Regions from separate parts of the Methylobacterium sp. 1A genome, predicted to be linked through region 1. Evidence: predicted binding sites of a transcription regulator. Region 1 holds the regulator's gene; each other region holds the start of a gene.

What was found. Region 1 encodes PhoB, which activates phosphate uptake and scavenging genes when phosphate is short. Its sites were predicted from a motif close to TGTCATNNANCTGTCAT; they were not measured.
Region 2: a site for PhoB is predicted at 2,587-2,603, ahead of ACX9MN_RS25440 (Orn/Lys/Arg family decarboxylase). Genes of this name have one in related genera too.
Region 3: a site for PhoB is predicted at 1,416-1,432, ahead of phnC (phosphonate ABC transporter ATP-binding protein). Genes of this name have one in related genera too.
Region 4: a site for PhoB is predicted at 1,554-1,570, ahead of phnD (phosphate/phosphite/phosphonate ABC transporter substrate-binding protein). Genes of this name have one in related genera too.

The regions. Positions count from the first base shown of each region.
Region 1 is NZ_JBYQVE010000001.1:2,760,414-2,765,131, forward strand. Features, by position in the region: gene pstC (phosphate ABC transporter permease subunit PstC) at 1-9, shown strand, start outside; gene pstA (phosphate ABC transporter permease PstA) at 22-912, shown strand; gene pstB (phosphate ABC transporter ATP-binding protein PstB) at 935-1,750, shown strand; gene phoU (phosphate signaling complex protein PhoU) at 1,860-2,579, shown strand; gene phoB (phosphate regulon transcriptional regulator PhoB) at 2,702-3,397, shown strand; gene ACX9MN_RS13495 (protein-disulfide reductase DsbD family protein) at 3,512-4,718, opposite strand, start outside.
Region 2 is NZ_JBYQVE010000002.1:1,103,259-1,107,976, forward strand. Features, by position in the region: gene ACX9MN_RS25430 (TonB-dependent receptor) at 1-793, opposite strand, end outside; gene ACX9MN_RS25435 (hydroxyacid dehydrogenase) at 1,373-2,353, shown strand; gene ACX9MN_RS25440 (Orn/Lys/Arg family decarboxylase) at 2,652-4,718, shown strand, end outside.
Region 3 is NZ_JBYQVE010000002.1:1,707,989-1,712,706, reverse strand. Features, by position in the region: gene phnD (phosphonate ABC transporter substrate-binding protein) at 1-405, opposite strand, end outside; gene phnC (phosphonate ABC transporter ATP-binding protein) at 524-1,372, opposite strand; gene ACX9MN_RS28145 (LbetaH domain-containing protein) at 1,487-2,107, opposite strand; gene ACX9MN_RS28140 (DUF1045 domain-containing protein) at 2,100-2,786, opposite strand; gene ACX9MN_RS28135 (ceramide glucosyltransferase) at 2,811-3,959, opposite strand; gene ACX9MN_RS28130 (inorganic phosphate transporter) at 4,157-4,718, shown strand, end outside.
Region 4 is NZ_JBYQVE010000002.1:864,196-868,913, reverse strand. Features, by position in the region: gene ACX9MN_RS24385 (alpha/beta fold hydrolase) at 1-904, shown strand, start outside; gene ACX9MN_RS24380 (cytochrome P460 family protein) at 970-1,482, shown strand; gene phnD (phosphate/phosphite/phosphonate ABC transporter substrate-binding protein) at 1,685-2,707, shown strand; gene phnC (phosphonate ABC transporter ATP-binding protein) at 2,743-3,537, shown strand; gene phnE (phosphonate ABC transporter, permease protein PhnE) at 3,534-4,343, shown strand; gene phnE (phosphonate ABC transporter, permease protein PhnE) at 4,340-4,718, shown strand, end outside.

The DNA of each region.
Region 1 (4,718 bases):
GCCGCCTGAGGAGCACGCGCGATGGTTTCCTCCAGCACGATCGCCGCCACCGCCCAGCGCCGCCCCGGCCGGGTCCGCCAGGGGCGCCGCGTCGCCGACCGGACCCTGCGCGTCGCCTGCGCCGCCGCGACGGTGGTCGGCGCCCTGGTTCTCGGCTCGATCCTGGTGATGCTAATCGTCCAGGGCGTGCGCGGCTTCACGCCGACCCTGTTCACCAACCCGACCCCGGGCCCGGGCTCCGAGGGCGGCGGCATCGCCAACGCCATCCTGGGCAGCCTCGTGCTGACCGGGATCGGCATCCTGATCGCGACGCCGGTCGGCGTCATGGCCGGGACCTTCCTGGCCGAGTACGGGCGCGGCTCGAAGCTGGCGGCCCTGATCCGCTTCCTCAACGACGTCCTGCTCTCGGCGCCGTCGATCCTGATCGGCCTGTTCGTCTACACGCTGATGGTGCGGCCGATGGGCACCTACTCGGGCTGGGCCGGCGGCGTGGCGCTGGCGATCATCGCCGTGCCGGTGATCGTTCGCACTACCGAGGACATGCTGCGCCTCGTGCCCGGCACCCTGCGGGAGGCCGGCGCGGCGCTCGGCGCGCCGCCCTCGACGGTGATCATGAGCGTGACCTGGCGGGCGGCCTCGGCCGGCATCGTCACCGGCATCATCCTGGCCCTCGCCCGCATCGCCGGCGAGACCGCGCCGCTGCTGTTCACCGCGCTCAACAACAATTCTTGGTTCTCGGCCAACCTGATGGGCGGCGTCGCGAACCTGCCGGTGATGATCTACCAGTTCGCCCTCTCGCCCTACCCGAACTGGCAGGGCCTGGCCTGGGCGGGCGCGCTCCTGATCACCACCACCATCCTGGCGCTGTCGATCATCGCGCGCCTCGTGATCAAGCCGCAGGCCTCGCGCTGAGCCCCCTTTCGAGGACACGACGATGAACGCCGCCTCCGCGATCCCGACGGTCGAGCTGAACCGCAACCGCGCCGAAGAGGGCGGCCCCGTGCGGATCGCCGTCAAGGACCTGAACTTCTACTACGGCAGCTTCCACGGGTTGAAGGACGTCAACCTCAACTTCCACGACCGGCAGGTGACGGCGCTGATCGGCCCCTCGGGCTGCGGCAAGTCCACCCTGCTGCGCTGCTTCAACCGGATCTACAGCCTCTACCCGGAGCAGCGGGCGGAGGGCGAGATCCTGCTCGACGGCGAGAACATCCTCAGCCCCTCCGTCGACCTGAACGAGCTGCGCTCGCGCATCGGCATGGTGTTTCAGAAGCCGACGCCGTTCCCGATGTCGATCTACGACAACGTGGCCTTCGGCCTGCGCCTCTACGAGAAGCTGCCGAAATCCGAGCTCGACGGCCGGATCGAGGAATCCCTGCGCAAGGCCGCCCTCTGGGACGAGGTGAAGGACAAGCTCCGGCAGCCCGGGACCGGCCTGTCGGGCGGCCAGCAGCAGCGCCTGTGCATCGCCCGGACGGTGGCGCAGAAGCCGGAGGTGATCCTGTTCGACGAGCCGACCTCGGCCCTCGACCCGATCTCGACCGGCCGCATCGAGGAGCTGATCGAGCAGCTGCGCGACGAGTTCACCATCGTGATCGTCACCCACAACATGCAGCAGGCGGCGCGCATCTCGCAGTTCACCGCCTTCATGTATCTGGGGCAGCTCGTCGAGTTCGGTCCGACCAACCGGATGTTCATGAACCCGACGGAACGCCGCACGCAGGACTACATCACCGGCCGCTTCGGCTAGTCTGCCGGGCCGCTCCGGTCCCGGGACCGCCGCTCGCGTCTCCGGCGCCCCGGCGGGTCCCGCAAGCCTCCCGGAGGGCCGTCCCCGGGACCCCATCGAAGGATCTGCCATGCCCGGCCATATCGTCACCTCCTACGACACCGACCTGGAGAACCTGCGTCGCTCGATCTCGGAGATGGGCGGCGTCGCCGAGAAGATGACCGCGGAGGCGACCGACGCCCTCGTGCGTCGGGACGACACGCTCGCCCAGGCGGTGATCCTCGCCGACAAGCGGCTCGACGCGCTGCAGCGGGACATCGAGGAGCGCGCCGTGCTGCTGATCGCCCGCCGCCAGCCCCTGGCCATCGACCTGCGCGAGACCATCTCGGCGATCCGCGTCTCCGGCGATCTGGAGCGGATCGGCGACCTCGCCAAGAACGTCGCCAAGCGCGTGGTGGCGATCTCCGACCAGGCGCCGGCCCAGAAGATCGTGCTCGGCGTGCGCCACATGAGCGACCTCGCCGAGGGTCAGCTGAAGGACGTGCTCGACGCCTACGGGAGCCGCGACGTCCAGGCGGCCCACGACGTCTGGGAGCGCGACGGCGAGATCGACGCCCTGTACAATTCCCTGTTCCGCGAGCTCCTGACCTACATGATGGAGGATCCGCGCAACATCTCGTTCTGCACGCATCTCCTGTTCTGCGCGAAGAACGTCGAGCGCATCGGCGACCACACCACCAACATCGCCGAGACGATCCACTACCTCGCCACGGGCGAGACGCTGGCGGGTGACCGGCCGAAGAACGACGCGTCGAACTACGCGACCGTGGACGGCGTGCAGGCGCCGTGAGGCGCCGACCCCGGCGCCTTCCTGTGGGCGCGGCCGGGGTCACTCTCCGTGCGGGTTGAGGCGGGGCGGCGCCTCCTGCACCATCCGGGGACCGCCCGCAGAACGAGTCTTCGAACGTGAGCATGCAAGTCCTGATCGTCGAGGACGAGGAGGCCCTGAGCACGCTGCTCCGCTACAACCTGGAGGCCGAGGGCTTCCTGGTGGATTCGGCGGCGCGCGGCGACGACGCCGAGCTGCTCCTCGCGGAGCGGATCCCGGACCTCGTCCTGCTCGACTGGATGCTGCCCGGCCTCTCGGGGATCGAGCTGTGCCGCCGGATCCGGGCGCGCCGGGAGACCGAGCGCCTGCCGGTGATCATGCTCACCGCCCGGGGCGAGGAGGGCGACCGCGTCCGCGGGCTCGGCACGGGCGCCGACGACTACATCGTCAAGCCGTTCTCGGTCCCGGAGCTGCTGGCCCGGATCCGCGCGCTCCTGCGCCGGGCCAAGCCCGCCCACGTCTCGGACCGGCTGGCGGCCGGCGACCTGGAACTCGACCGCACCGGCCACCGCGTCCGCCGCGGCGGCGAGGAGCTGCATCTGGGCCCCACGGAGTTCCGGCTCCTGGAATTCCTGATGCTGGCGCCGGGCCGGGTCTTCTCCCGCGAGCAGCTCCTCGACGGGGTGTGGGGCCACGACGTCTACATCGACGAGCGCACCGTCGACGTCCATGTCGGGCGGCTGCGCAAGGCGCTGAACGGCCCGCGCCAGACCGACCCGATCCGCACGGTCCGGGGCTCGGGCTACGCCTTCGACGAGACCTTCTCGCTGGAGGCCTGAGGCGGCCTCACGGGCCGTCCGGATAGGACTTCGCTCCGGCGCGCCGTCATCGCGAGCGGAGCGAAGACGGTGGGACGGGCCCGCGAAGATTCGCGCGTCCCGGCCTCCAGGGACTCAGCGCGCCAGCGCCGCGCTCCGGCCCGAGGCGGCCGGCACCGCCTCCAGCGCCGCCAGGACCGTCCCCTCGGTGAGGATCTGCGGCAGCACCTGGGACTCTCCCGTCCCGGTATAGAGCAGGTAGAGCGGGACGCCGCTGCGCCCGTGCTTCTCCAGGAGGCGGGTGATCTCGGGGTTCTGGTTGGTCCAGTCGCCCTTCATGTAGGTCACGCCGCGCTCGGCCATCGCGGCCCGCACGGCCTTGGTGTTGAGCGAGGTCGCCTCGTTGACCGCGCAGGTGATGCACCACGCGGCGGTCATGTCCACGAAGACGGGGCGGTGCGCGTCGACCAGGGCGTCGAGGCGCGCCTGCGTGAACGGCTCGATCCCGTCGGCGGCGGCCTGCGCGGCCGGCGCGGCGCGGTCCCGGGGCAGGGTGACGGCGAGGGCCCCGACGGCGATCAGCGCCAGCGCGGCGGCGGCCTGCGCGACCCGGCCGGCCCGCGGCGGGGCGGCGCGGCCGTGCTCCCAGGCCCAGGCGGCGAAGCCCACGAGGACGAGGCCGATCAGCGCCGCCAGCAGCCCGCGCGGGTCGACCTGCTGCGCCAGCACCCAGATCAGCCACGCCACGGTGGCGTAGACCGGGAAGGCCAGCACCTGCTTGAGGGTCTCCATCCAGGCGCCCGGCCGCGGCAGCGCCCGCAGGGCCGGCGGCCAGAGGGTCAGGAGCAGGAAGGGCAGGGCGAGGCCGAGGCCGAGGCTCGCGAAGACGGCGAGCGCCACGCCGGCGCTCTGGGTCAGCGCGAAGCCCACCGCCGAGCCCATGAACGGCGCCGTGCAAGGCGTCGCCACCAGGGTCGCGAGCACGCCGGTGAAGAACGAGCCGCTCAGGCCGCCGCGCCGGGTGAGGCCGTCGCCGAGGCCGGCGAGCCGGCCGCCGACATGGACCGCGCCCGAGAGGCTCAGGCCCATCGCGAACAGCAGGTAGGCGAGCCCCGCCACGATGGCGGGCGACTGGAGCTGGAACCCCCAGCCGATCGCGGCCCCGCCGCTCTTCAGGCCGATCAGCGCGGCGGCGAGCGCCAGGAAGCTCGCCAGGACGCCGGCCGTGTAGGCGAGGCCGTGGAGCCGCAGCCGGGCCGGCCCCTCGCCCGCGTGCCGCACGAGGCCGAGCACCTTGATCGACAGGACCGGGAAGACGCAGGGCATCAGATTGAGGATCAGG
Region 2 (4,718 bases), on a different contig from region 1:
GCAGCGGCGCGTTGAAGCGGTCGGTCTGCGCCAGCAGGTAGAGCCACGCGCGGAACCGGTCACCCTGGTAGTCGAGGGCCAGGGCCCCGACGCCGGTCGTCTCGGTCTGGCGGTCGAAGGGCGTGGCGCCGCCGTGCAGGCTGCCGACGACGCGGGCGCCCCATTCCCGCCCAGGCCCCCAGCGGCGGGCGACGTCGACCTGGCTGCCGCCCCAGGCGGACGAGCCGTAATCCAGCGTGACGCGAGTGAGGTCCGCGCCGGCGCGCTTGGGGACGATGTTGACCACGCCGCCGACCGCGCCGTTCGGCGACACTCCCGTGAGGGCGGCGGACGGGCCCTTCAGGACCTCGATGCGCTCCACGTAGTCGGTGAAGATGCGGAAGCTCGGGGCGACGCCGTAGAGCCCGTCGAAGGCGACCTCGCCGCTGGTGTTCTCGTTGGACGGGAAGCCCCGGATGGAGAAGGAGTCGAACGGCGCCCCCGTGGTCTGGGTGGCGCGCACCGACGGGTCGAGGACCAGGGTCTCGGACACCGTCCGCGCCTGCCGGTCCCGGATGAGCGTGTCGGTGTAGCTGGCGATGCTGAAGGGCGCCTTCTGGGTCTCGGTATCGCCGAGGAGGCCGAGGCGCCCGCCCCGCGCCACCTGACCGCCGGCATAGGCCGGGACCGGGCCGCGCGGCGCGGCCGCGCTCGCGACCGACAGCTCGTCGAGCTGGACGTCCCGGCCGGCCCCGGCCTCCTCGGCGCGGGCGGCGTGCGGCCCGGAACCGACGAAGCCCAGCAGGACGGCCATCGGGAGAACCGGCCGGGCCGCGCGCCGCCGGCGCCGGTTCCGCGCGGAAACATGTACTGAAAAGTCGTGGGACTGCATTGTCGTGACGATGGCTCCGAATCACGGAGCAAGGCAGCAAATATCTCTACATGTGTCAAAAATACATTTGGAGTAATTACAACTCTACAGTGCGATCGCATCGCTGATCGAACATTGTCGATAATTATTGTCGTATATACATAGATGTATTTCAGGACGTCGTGTTTATCAATGACGCGACCATCTTCGCGCGATCGGGGCGGCGATTTCACGGAGGGCCGGGCCGCAGCTCGGCCGAGGCGCACGGCCGGGATCATCGGTCCGGACGAGGCCGCCGAGGCCGGACCCGGCCGCGATTTCCCGTGGATCGTGCGCGGCCGGTCGGGCCGCCGGGGCGTTCGACCGCGCGACCACCGGATCCCGACGGGCCCGCGGGAGCGCCGACCGGCGGCCGCGGCGCCGCGATCGGGGCGCCCGGTTGCCAGGGTTGCCCACCCCGCCTAGACGGGCCCGGCGCGAAACGTGCCTGTCACCCCTCCTCTTGTGCAGAGGTCTTCTCCCGTGATCACCGGTCCGTGCCTCATCGTCCAGCCGATCCACGCGGCGGGCCTCGACCGGTTGCGCGCGGCCGGCCTGGAGCCGCGCCCGGCGAGCGGGACCGATCCCGAGACGCTGGCGCGCGAGGTCGCCGACTGCGTCGCCGTCATCACCCGCAACACCGGCTTCCCGGCCCGCGCCATCGCGGCGGCGCCGGCCCTGCGGGTGATCGGGGTGCACGGCACCGGCACCGACCACGTCGCCACGGCCGAGGCGACCGGGGCCGGGATCGTGGTGGTGAACACGCCCGGCGCCAACGCCGTCTCGGTGGCCGAGCAGACGCTGGCGCTGATCTTCGCCCTGGCCAAGGCCCTGCCGGAGGCCGACCGCTCGGTCCGGGCCGGCGACGACAGCTTCAAGTTCACCGCCCGGCTGATCGAGCTCGCCGGCCTGACGCTGGGCCTCGTCGGCTTCGGGGCGATCGGGCAGGCGACCGCCCGGCTCGGCGCCGCCCTGGGCCTGCGGGTGCTGGCCTACGGCCCGAGCCGCCCGGACGCGGACTTCGCCAACGCCGGCGCCCTACGGGCCGCCTCGGTCGACGCGCTCCTGGCGGAATCCGACATCGTCTCCCTGCACGTGCCGCTGACCCCGGGCACACGCGGCCTGATCGGCCGGGACCAGCTCGCCCGGATGAAGCGGGAGGCCTTCCTGATCAACACCAGCCGCGGCGGCCTGATCGACGAGGCGGCCCTGGTGGAGGCGCTGGAGGCGGGCACGATCGCGGGCGCCGGGCTCGACGTCTTCGCCCAGGAGCCGCTGCCGGTCGACCACCCGCTGGCCCGCCAGCCCCGGGCGATCCTGACACCCCATGTCGGCGGCTCCACCGGGGCGGCCCTGATCCGCACCGCCGAGACCGCCGCGACCCGCGTGGTCGACGTCCTCGCCGGCCGGCGGCCGGGCGGGCTGGTCAACCCGGACGTCTGGGAGCGGCGGCGCGAGGTGTGATGGTCTCCCCTCTCCCGTGCGGGAGAGGGTTGGGGTGAGGGACGAGAGGCTTCGGGATCAAGCACCCGATCGACGCGATTCGAGGGGGAGCCTCGTCCGGTGAGGTCACACCCCTCACCCTGTCCCTCTCCCGCACGGGAGAGGGGACCCGCGGCCGATCCTGACGGCGCGGCGGTCGTGGCCGGCCCGGTTCACGGTGTTTCGTCCGGACCGCGACCGCCCGCCGCGCGCCGTGTCATGCAATCGTCGCAGACGGGCCGGAAAGCCACGCGCTGCATCCGAGGCCAGAGAGGGCTCCATGGACTTTCACCGTCGCTTCACGGTCCTGATGTGCGCCCCCGCCTTCGATCCGGACGATCTCGAAGGCGCGCGCGTCAATCAGATCGTGGCAGCCGTGGAGCAGCGCGGCTTCGAGGTGGTGCGCGCCCGGCGGGTCGAGGACGCGGCCATCGCCGTGCAGACCGATGCCGCGGTGGGCTGCCTCGTGGTCGATTGGGGCAAGCGCGGCCTCGACGGCAAGGCCGCCGCCCTCATCGACATGATGCGCAAGCGCGGCCTGGAGATGCCGATCGTCATCATGGTCCGCCGCAAGCGGCTGGAGGACATCCCGGTCGAACTGCTCGATTTCATCGACGGCTACATCTTCCTGGCGGAGGAGACGCCGGAATTCATCGCCCGCGGCCTCGTCAGCCGGGTCACGCAATACGCCCAGACCCTCAAGACGCCGTTCTTCGGCGCGCTCGTCGACTACGCCGAGAAGGGCAACCAGCTCTGGACTTGCCCGGGCCACAACGGCGGCATCTTCTACAACCGGTCGCCGATCGGCCGGATCTTCGTGGAGCACCTGGGGGAAGCGATCTTCCGCGACGATCTCGACAACTCGGTCCTCGACCTCGGCGACCTGCTGACCCACGAGGGCCCGGCGCTGAAGGCCCAGAAGGAGGCCGCGAAGATCTTCGGGGCCGAGAAGACCTACTTCGTCCTCAACGGCACCTCGGCCTCCAACAAGATCGTCCTGTCCTCGCTGATCGCGGAGGACGACCTCGTCCTGTTCGACCGCAACAACCACAAGGCGGCGCATCACGGTGCCCTGTTCCTGGGCGGCGGCATCCCGATCTTTCTGGAAACGGACCGGAACGCCTACGGCCTGATCGGCCCCATGTATCATGAGGCCCTCGACGAGACCCGGATCCGGGAGAAGATCCGCCGGAACCCGCTGGTGACCGATCCCGAGGCGTGGCGCCGGGAGCGGCCGTTCCGCGTCGCGGTGATCGAGCAGTGCACCTACGACGGCACGATCTACGACGCCCAGGAGATCCTGGAGAAGATCGGCCACCTCTGCGACTACATCCTGTTCGACGAGGCCTGGGCGGGCTTCATGAAGTTCCACCCGCTCTACGCCCGCCGCTTCGCCATGGGGCTGACCGGCCTCGACGAGACCTCGCCTGGCATCGTCGCCACGCAATCGACCCACAAGCAGCTCGCGAGCTTCTCCCAGGCCTCGCAGATCCACACCCGGGACGGCCATATCCGCGGCCAGACCCGGCGGGTCGAGCACAAGCGGCTCAACGAGAGCTTCCTGGTCCACGCCTCGACCTCGCCCTTCTACCCGCTCTTCGCCTCCCTCGACGTCGGCGCCCAGATGATGAAGGGCCGCTCCGGGATGATCCTGTGGGACGACACGATCCGGCTCGGGATCGAGTGGCGCAAGAAGGTCCGGGCGATCCGGCGCGAGTTCGAGGAGAACGAGCGCGACCCGGCGCGGCGCTGGTTCTTCGACCCGTTCGTGCCGGACGTGACGGTGAACGCCGACGGCGCCGAGGTGCCGTGGGAGAGCGTGCCGACCGACGAGCTCGCCGCGACGCCGCGCCACTGGGAGCTGAAGCCGGGCGCGCGCTGGCACGGCTTCACCCACGTGGCGCCGGGCTACGCCATCACCGACCCGAACAAGCTCACCGTGCTGACCCCCGGCTTCGACCGGCACACGGGGGCCTACGCCCAGCACGGCGTGCCGGCGCCGATCGTGGCCCAGTACCTGCGTGAGAACCGGATCGTCGCCGAGAAGAACGACCTGAACTCGCTGCTCTTCCTGCTGACCCCGGGGGTGGAATCCTCCAAGGCCGGCACGCTGATCTCGGGCCTCGTCGCCTTCAAGCGGCTCCACGACGACAACGTCCCGCTGGAGGAGGCCATGCCGGAATTCGTCAACCGCCGGCCGAACCGCTACCGGGGCGTGCGCCTGCGCGACCTCTGCGGCGAGTTCCACGCGTTCCACCGGGAGGCCGGCACCTCGACGCTGCAGCGGCGGCAGTTCGCCCCCGAGCACCTGCCCGAGATGGTGATGCCGCCCAAGCGGGCCGCCCAG
Region 3 (4,718 bases), on a different contig from region 1:
CTCGACGGTCTTGTAGGGGCTGGAGGCCAGCACGTAGACCACCGAATAGTAGCCCGAGGCGCCGGTCTCGTGCTTCTGGTTGACGATCGGCTCGATCTTGACGCCGGTCATCACGGCCCGCGCGAACGAGGCCGGCCCGTACCACGCGATCTGGATATTGCCGGCGCGCTGGCCCTCGATCACGGCGGCGTAGTCGCTCGCCACTCGCAGCTTGACCGGCACGCCGAGCGTCTTGGTCAGGTAGGCGGTGAGCGGCGCCCAGCGGTCGGCGGTGCCCGAGGCGTTCTCGGCCGGGATCACGCCCAGCGTCAGCTCCGGATACTGGGCCTTCCAGTCCTGGGCGGCGGCCGGCAGGCCGAGGAGGGCGAGGGCCGCGGCGGCGGCGAGGGTGCGTCGGGTGATCATCGGGTCGTCCTTCGTGGCGTCGGCGAGGTTCGGCCGGCCGGAGGCCGGTCGGGCGTTTTCAAGACGGTGCGCTCTGGCGGTGCGCTCTGGCGGTGTTCGTTGGGGCCCGGGGCCCGGATCAGGCGCCGAGGGCGGCCTCGCGGACCGGGCGGACCGATACGAGACCGGGCCGGCCCGGCATCGCGGCCCGCTGCTCCGCCTCGCGCTGCGCGGAACCGTCCAGCACCTCGCCGGCCTCCAGGCCGTAGAGCCGGCGCGCCACGTCCTCGGTGAGGTCGAAGGGGCCGCCCTCGAACACGACCCGCCCGGCCGCGAGGCCGACGAGGCGGTCGCAGTAGGCGCGGGCGAGGTCGAGGGAGTGCAGGTTGCACAGCACCGTGATGCCGTAGCGCCGGTTCACGTCGGCGAGCGCGTCCATCACGAGCCGCGTGTTGCGCGGGTCGAGCGAGGCGACCGGCTCGTCGGCGAGCAGGATCTCGGGTTCCTGCACGAGGGCGCGGGCGATGGCGACGCGCTGCTGCTGGCCGCCCGACAGGCCGTCGGCCCGCTGGCCGGCGAACTCGCCCATGTCGAAGCTCTCCAGGGCGGCGAGGGCCATGCCGCGGTCCTCGGCGGACCATTGCCGGAGCAGGGCGCGGTGGGTCGGCACGTGGCTGAGGCGCCCCATCAGCACGTTGGTCATGACGTCGAGCCGGCCGACGAGGTTGAATTGCTGGAAGATCATGGCGCAGCGGGTGCGCCACTCGCGCAGCGGGCGGCCGCGCAGGGTGGTGACCTCGCGGCCGTCGTGGAGGATGCGCCCCGAACTCGGATCCGCCAGCCGATTGATGAGGCGCAGCAGCGTGGACTTGCCGGCACCGGACCGGCCGATCACCCCGACGAAGCTGCCGGGCTCGATCCGGAGCGACACGCCGTCGACGGCGCGTCGGTCGCCGTACTGGCGCGTGAGATCCTCGATAACCAGCATGCCACCATCCGCCGGGGAACGGCCGCACGTAGACGCCGGTTTGACGACGATTGGATGACGTATTCGGAACGATTATATTTGCCGGCGCAGCATCTTGGCATTTCGATAGCCGACTTAATCTTCGTGGCGCTCCAGGAATGCTTCGATGGGCAGCCCGCGGAAATCCGGCAGCGCCCGGCGCAGGCGCTCGTGGTCCCAGTCCCACCACGCCAAGCGGGTCAGACGGTCCGCGACCACCTCGGGGAAGCGGCGCCGGACCGGCCGGGCGGGATTGCCGACGACGATCGTGTAGGGCTCGACGTCGCGGGTGACGATGGCGCCCGCCCCCACCACCGCGCCGGTGCCGATCGTGCGCCCGGGCAGGACGACCGCGCCGTGGCCGATCCAGACATCGTGGCCGATCGCCACCGGGCTCGCCCGGCGCCGGTCGAAGAAGGCGGGCTCGTCCGATTCCTCCGGCCAGTAGGCGCGCGCCCGGTAGGTGAAGTGCGCCTGCGACGCCCGCTCCATCGGGTGGTTGCCGGGATTGATCCGCACGCTGGCGGCGATCGAGCAGAACTTGCCGATCGCGGTGTAGATCACCTCGCCGTCCTCACCGATGTAGGAATAGTCGTCGAGGGTCGTCTCGGTGAGGTGGGTGCGGGCGCCGACCTCGGTGTAGCGGCCGAGGCGGCTGTCGACGACCCGGGCGCTCGGATCGAGCGCGGGTTCGAGGCCGAGGGGGCGGTCAACCACGGGCCTCTCCGAAGGGCAGGCGCGCCAGGAGCCGGAACGGCCCCGACCCGTCCTGGGTCAGGAGGCTGACGGCGTCGATCCGCAGGGGCTCCGGTCCCGCGGCGGCGTAGGCCTCGGACAGGCGCCGGTGCCAGAGGTCGCGCTCCGCCTCCGGCAGGGCGTCGGTCAGGGTCATGTGGAAGCGGAAGGCCTCGAACACGTAGGGGTAGCCCCAGCGGTCGAGGAGCGCGCGGCCGCGCGGGTCGAGGCGCTCCGGCCGGCGCTTGGCGCGCTCGGCCTCCGTGAGCGGTGCCCGGAACGGGTCGAGGGCGGCGACGCACTCGGCGGCGAGGAGCCCGAGTTCCGGCGGCGGGCCCTCCGGTACCAGGGCGAGGAACGGCCCGAGGGCGGCGACCCGGAGCGGCCCCACCGCCACCGGCGGGTGCGCGGCCGCGAGGGCGCGGGCGGCGGCCACGAGGTCGGCCTCCCCGGTGCCCGGGGCGAGGCGCAGCGGCGCCTTGAGGGTGGCGTGGAACCCGTAGACCCGCGCGCCCGCCGTGACCGCAGCGAGATCACCGAGCCCCTCCGGGTGCGGCACCGGCAGCCCGGTGACGTTGTCGGTGCCGAGGATCGCCCGGCCGAAGGCTTCGAGGCGCGAATCCGGGGCGGGCAGCCAGTAGAGGGCGTAGCGGCGCGACACGTAGGGTCTCCGATCGCCGGGCGGTCAGGCCGTCGGCGCGTAGGTGCGCGCGTCGGCGGCCCGCCGGGGGCGCACGTCCATGGCATTGCCCCGCCACACGATGGCGCTCCGCATCCAGGCGCCGACCCAGATCACCGGGATCAGGGCGTCGCGCGCCAGGAAGGCGGCCAGCGTGCGGGGCGAGCGGTGCCAGCCCGCGCGGGCCGCGAGCCGGTGCTCGGCGGCATAGCACAGGGCGGCGAGGCCGGCAGCGCCCGCGAGGCCCGCGAGGCTTCCGGCCCAGAGGGCGACGAGGAGCGCCGGCAGCAGGACGCCGCTGCCGATCTCGGGGGCGAAGAACAGCGGGAAGGTCACGCGGCGCAGGCGCGCCCAGCGCAGCTGCCGCGACCAGACCTCCCGGAAGCCGCGCGGGCCGAGCGGCTGCTCGAACGGGCTCGCCACGAGGTGGACCCGCTTGCCGGCGGCGCGCACGAGCTTGGTGGCGGCCGCGTCCTCGGCGATCTCGGCCGCGAGCGCCTGGAGGCCACCCTGCGCCTCCAGGAAGGGCTTGTGCCAGAGCATGCTCTTGCCCTGCGCGAAGCCCAGCCCGAAGGCCTCGGCGGCGTATTGCCAGCGCGCCTGCAGGGTGTTCAGGAAGGCGCACTCCACCTCCGCCATGAAGCTGCCCGGGCGGGCGCCGGCCGGGGTGGAGCAGACGAGGCCGGTATCGGCGCGCCACGCCGCCTGCAGCCGCTGGAGGTAGTCCGGCGGCATGGCGACGTTGGAATCGGCGAGCACCACCCAGTCGTGGGCGGCGGCGCGCCAGCCGCGCAGGCAGTTGTTGAGCTTCGGGTTGGCGCTGACGCGCTCGTCGCCGAGGATCAGGCGGGCGGGCACGTGCGGGTGGGCCTCGATCAGGCGCTCCACCATCGGGACGATCGGGTCGGCCGGGTCGGCCACGCAGAAGATCAGCTCGTAGGACGGGTAGTCGAGACGGAAGCTGCGGAGGAGCATCTCCTCGCTGTAGGCCTCGACCCCGCGCAGGGGGCGGACCAGGGAGACGGGCGCGCTGTCCGGGAACCGCGACGGGCCGTGGTCCCGGCCGAGGCGCCGGGCCGCGACGGCGATGCTGCCGATCTGGACGACGGCCAGGAGCGCGCCGAGGGACAGGGCCGGCACCGTGGCGTCAATCATGCGGATCCCTCGTGCGATCGGGCGAGCGGTCCGGTCCGCTAGCGGCCGGACCGCGTCAGGCGTGTGACAGCGGCGCCCGACGCTCTCAGACACGCTCTCGGACACGCTCGCCGACGCGCGGCGTCGCGGGCCGTCACCCAACCGTCACCGCGCGGTTTTAATCCCCGCTCACCACGAAAGATTCCGCGCGAGGGTTCATGTCCGATACCGCCGTGATGCCGTCGGGGGCGGTGGGAGGCCGGAAGGCGGGCGGCCCGCGCCTCGACCACGGGATGCATCTCGGCGGGGTGGTGGCGTTCCTGCTCGTCCTCGTGGCGGGCCTGGGCTACGCGGTGGTGAGCCTCATCGCGGACATGAATGCGGTCGGGGAGGCGCCCCTGGCCTACGGCGCCTTCGCGCTGCTCGGCCTCGCCCTGCTGATCGCCCTCGCCTTCGAGTTCGTGAACGGCTTCCACGACACCGCCAACGCGGTCGCCACGGTGATCTACACCCACTCGATGCCGCCGCTCGTCGCGGTGATCTGGTCGGGCGTCTTCAACTTCCTCGGCGTGATGCTGTCCTCGGGCGCCGTGGCCTACGCGATCGTCACGCTGCTGCCGGTCGAGCTGATCCTCAACGTCGGCTCGCACGCGGGCTACGCGATGATCTTCGCGCTGCTGCTGGCGGCCATCATCTGGAACCTCGGGACCTGGGCGTTCGGGCTGCCGAACTCGTCGTCCCACGCGCTGATCGGCTCGGTGCTCGGCGTCGGCCTCGCCA
Region 4 (4,718 bases), on a different contig from region 1:
CGGCGCCGTGCCGGGCGTCCTGAAGCAGGTCGAGGCCGGCGTGCTCGACGTCGGCTACGTCGATGCCGGTCCCGCCGACGGGCCGGCGGTCATCCTGCTGCACGGCTGGCCCTACGACATCCACGCCTTCGCGGAGGTCGTTCCGATCCTCACGGCGGCCGGGCACCGGGTGATCGTGCCGTACCTGCGCGGCTACGGCACCACCCGTTTCCTGGCGTCGGACACGGTCCGGAACGGCGAGCAGGCGGCACTCGCGGTGGACGTCATCGCCCTGATGGACGCCCTGAAGATCCCCCAGGCCGTCCTGGGCGGCTTCGACTGGGGCGCGCGGACGGCCGACATCGTCGCGGCGCTGTGGCCGGAGCGGTGCCGGGCGCTGGTGGCGGTCAGCGGCTACCTGATCGGCAACCAGGAGGCCGGCAAGAAGCCGCTGCCGCCGCGGGCCGAGCTGTCCTGGTGGTACCAGTTCTACTTCGCCACCAGCCGGGGGCGGGCCGGCTACGAGGCGTACCGCGCCGACTTCGCCAAGCTGATCTGGCAGACCGCCTCGCCGCGCTGGCGCTTCGACGACGCCACCTTCGCGCGGAGCGCCCCGGCCCTCGACAACGCGGATCACGTCAGCATCGTCATCCACAATTACCGCTGGCGGATGGGCCTCGCCGAGGGCGAGCGCCGGTACGACGCGCTGGAGAGCCGCCTCGCGCAGGCGCCCACGATCGGCGTGCCGACCATCACCCTGGAGGGCGACGCGAACGGCGCCCCGCATCCGGATCCCGCCAGCTACGCGGCCAAGTTCACCGGACGCTACGCGCACCGGCTGATCACCGGCGGGATCGGCCACAACCTCCCGCAGGAAGCCCCGCGCGCCTTCGCGCAGGCCGTGATCGACGCGGCCGCGGCCTGACCGCGCCGGCGCGGCCGGATCATCCCCGGACACACGATCATCCCGAGACGATGACGGAGGTTGCCATGCGGTTCCTGGCTGTCGCGCTGCCGGCCCTGCTCGCTGCGGGCCTGATTTTGGGAGGCTCCGCGGTGCGCGCCGTGGATGCCGGGACCGCCCCGGCGGCCTCGCCGATCTACGGCGTCACCGTCCCGGACGGGTACCGCGACTGGCAGCTCGTCGGCGTCGCGCAGGAGACCGGGGCCCTCGACGAGCTGCGCGCCGTGGTCGGCAACGCGCGGGCGCTGGACGCCTACCGGTCGGGCACCCTGCCGTTCCCGGACGGGACGGTGCTGGTGAAGCGCGCCTGGACGCGGGTGCCGTCCGCGGAGTTCGCCCCGGCCTTCGTGCCCGGCGGCGCCACGACGGTTCAGGTCATGGTGAAGGATTCGCGGCGCTACGCGGCGACGGGGGGCTGGGGGTTCGGGCGCTTCGTCGACGGCAAGCCCGCGGACGCGGCCCAGCACGAGACCTGCTTCGCCTGCCACAGCGCGAATGTCCGGGACCACGACTACGTGTTCACGCGGCTCGCGCCCTGAGGCCGGCCGCCGCCCGGACGGCCGCCCGGACGGCCGCCACGACGCCCCTGTCAGCGCGCGGCTTCCCTCAACGTCCTCTCGCTGTCGCGCCTTGCGTCTCCCGTCAGCCGGCGCCTACACCTTTGCCGGCTCAAGCTCGGCCCGGACCGGGCGGGACACGACGGCGCCGGCCCGAGGCACGGCCCCGCAGGGAGGATAGCGCGTGACGATCGCCCGATACGGCGCAGCCCTGGCGCTGCTCTGCGGCTTCGGTTTCCTGTCGCCCTTGAGGGCCGACGAGTGCCCCAACCGCGGCCAGCTCGACGACGCCTACTGCGACGCCAACAAGGACCTCGTCGCCGACGTTCCGGCCAAGACCCGCGACCCGAGCGTCATCGTCTTCGCCTACACGCCGGTGGAGGATCCCGCGGTCTACGAGAATTCGTTCAAGCCGTTCACGACCTACCTGAGCCAGTGCACCGGCAAGCGCGTCGTCTACTACCCGGTCCAGTCGAACTCCGCCGAGATCGAGGCGATGCGCTCCGGCCGGCTCACGGTGGCGGGCTTCTCGACCGGGCCCCTCGGCTTCGCGGTGAACATGGCCGGCGCGATCCCGTTCGCCGCCAAGGGCACCGAGAAGGGCGCCGAGGGCTACAACCTGATCGTCGTGGTGAAGGCGAGCAGCCCGTACAAGACGCTGGCCGACCTCAAGGGCAAGCGCGTGGCCCACACGGCGCCGTCGTCGAATTCCGGCAACCTCGCGCCCAAGGCGCTGTTCCCCGAGCAGGGACTGAAGCCCGGCGAGGACTACAAGCTCATCTACTCGGGCGGCCACGACAAGTCGGCGCTGGGCGTCGGCACCGGCGACTACGACGCCGCCCCGGTGGCCTCCGACGTGTTCTACCGGATGGTCGCCCGCGGGACGATCAAGGGCGACGATTACCGGGTGATCTACACGAGCGAGAAGTTCCCGACCTCGGGTTTCGCCTACGCCCACGATCTCAAGCCGGAACTCGCCGAGAAGCTGAAGCAGTGCTTCTACGACTTCCGCTTCCCGCCCGACATGGTGAAGGATTTCGAGGGCGACGACCGGTTCGCGCCGATCACCTACCTCAAGGACTGGGCGATCGTCCGCAAGGTCGCGGAGGAATCGGGCACGCCGTACAACAAGGTCGCCTACGAGCGCGAGGCCGCCCGCGAGGCCGAGGCAGCGCGCAAGAAGGCCGCGGGCGCCCCTAAGCCGTGACGCAGGCCGTGACGGCGGGGAGCGCGGCGCGCGCGGTGGCGGCCGGACCCGAGGGCGATCCCCGGGCGGAGGATCCGCGCGCGCTGGTGATTCGCGGGCTGACCAAAGCGTACCGGGCCGGCCAGCCGGTCCTGAAGGGCATCGACCTCGTGGTGCCGGGCACTGGGCTCACGGCGATCATCGGGCCGTCCGGTACCGGCAAGAGCACCCTGATCCGCTGCATCAACCGGCTGGTCCAGCCGACCTCGGGGGAGATCCTGTTCCGGGGCGAGGACCTCGCCCGGCTCTCCGGCCCCGCCCTGCGCCGGGCGCGCCGCCGGATCGGGATGGTGTTCCAGGAGTACAACCTGGTCGAGCGCCTCTCGGTGATGGAGAACCTGCTCTGCGGCCGCCTCGGCTACGTGCCGGCCTGGCGCGCGTGGCTGCGGCGCTTCCCCGAGGCGGACATCGCCCGCGCCTTCGACCTCCTCGACGCGGTCGGCCTGTCGGGCTTCGCCACCCGCCGGGCCGACGCCCTGTCGGGCGGGCAGCGCCAGCGCGTCGGCATCGCCCGGGCGATCATGCAGGAGCCCGAGATCGTGCTCGCCGACGAGCCGACCTCGTCCCTCGACCCGAAGAGCTCCGTCGAGATCATGGAGATCCTGTCCCGGCTCGCGGCCGAGCGCGGCGTGCCGGTGGTGGTCAACATCCACAACGTGGCGCTCGCCCAGCGCTTCGCCGCGCGGATCGTCGGCATGTCGGGCGGGCACGTGGTCTATGACGGGCCGCCGGACCGGCTGAGCGAGGCCGACCTGCGCGGCATCTACGGCGGCGAGAACTGGCTCGAATGAGCGCGCCCGCCCGCCCGGCCTCCCCCGACGCCTCCCCCGACCGCGTCGCGTTCCGGCCCAACTGGACCGCCCGCGCCGGCTGGGCGCTCCTTGCCGTCTACGCGGTCTACGCGGCGACCCAGCTCGGCTTCTCGCCCGAGCGCTTCGCCGGCGGCCTCGCCCACGGGCAGCAGTTCCTGGCCCGGATGTTCCCGCCGAACTTCTCCCGCTGGGAGCTCATCCAGTCGGGGATCCTCGAGAGCCTGCAGATCGCCGTGATCGCCACGGTGGTCGGCATCGCGGTCGCCCTGCCGATCGGCTTCCTGGCGGCCCGCAACCTGATGCCGCCCTGGGTGACGTGGCCGACCCGCATCCTGATCGCGCTCTGCCGGTCGTTCCACCCGATCATCGTGGCGATCCTGTTCGTGAAGGCGATCGGCTTCGGGGCGCTCGCCGGCGTCATGGCGCTGATCGTCGCCTCGGTGGGCTTCATCGCCAAGCTGTTCGCCGAGGCGATCGAGGAGATCTCCCTGAAGCAGGTCGAGGCCGTGCGGGCGACCGGCGCCGGCTTCCTGTCGACCCTGATCATGGGCGTGCAGCCGCAGGTGCTGCCGCGCTTCATCGGCTTCGCCACCTACCAGCTCGATTCCAACCTGCGGAACTCGACCATGGTGGGCATCGTCGGCGGCGGCGGCATCGGCGCGACGCTGTTCACCGCCTATCAGCGCTTCGACTTCGACGTGGTGCTGGCGATCCTGATCGTCATCGTCGCCCTGATCATGGTGGCCGAGATCGTCTCCGGCTGGGCCCGCAAGGTGTTCCAGTGAGCGTCGCCCTCGCGCCCGCGTCCGCCGGCCCGCGCCGCTGGCAGCGCTTCCCCCTGTGGAAGCGGCTGGCGCGGCTCGCCTTCACGCTCTGCGCGGTGGCGGCCTTCGTGGCGAGCCTGCGCACCATCGAGGTGATCCCGGAATTCCTCTACGACGCCCCCGACCAGCTGGCCGACCTGTTCGGCCGGATGTGGCCGATGGATGCCGGCTATGTCGGGCCGACCCTGCGGGCGCTGGTGGAGACGCTCCACATCGCGACGCTCGGCACCCTGATCGCCATCGCGATCGCGGTGCCGATCGGGCTGATGGCGGCCCGCAACGTCACGCCCAACCGCGCGCTGAACCTCTTCGCCAAGTTCGTGTTCGTGACCTCGC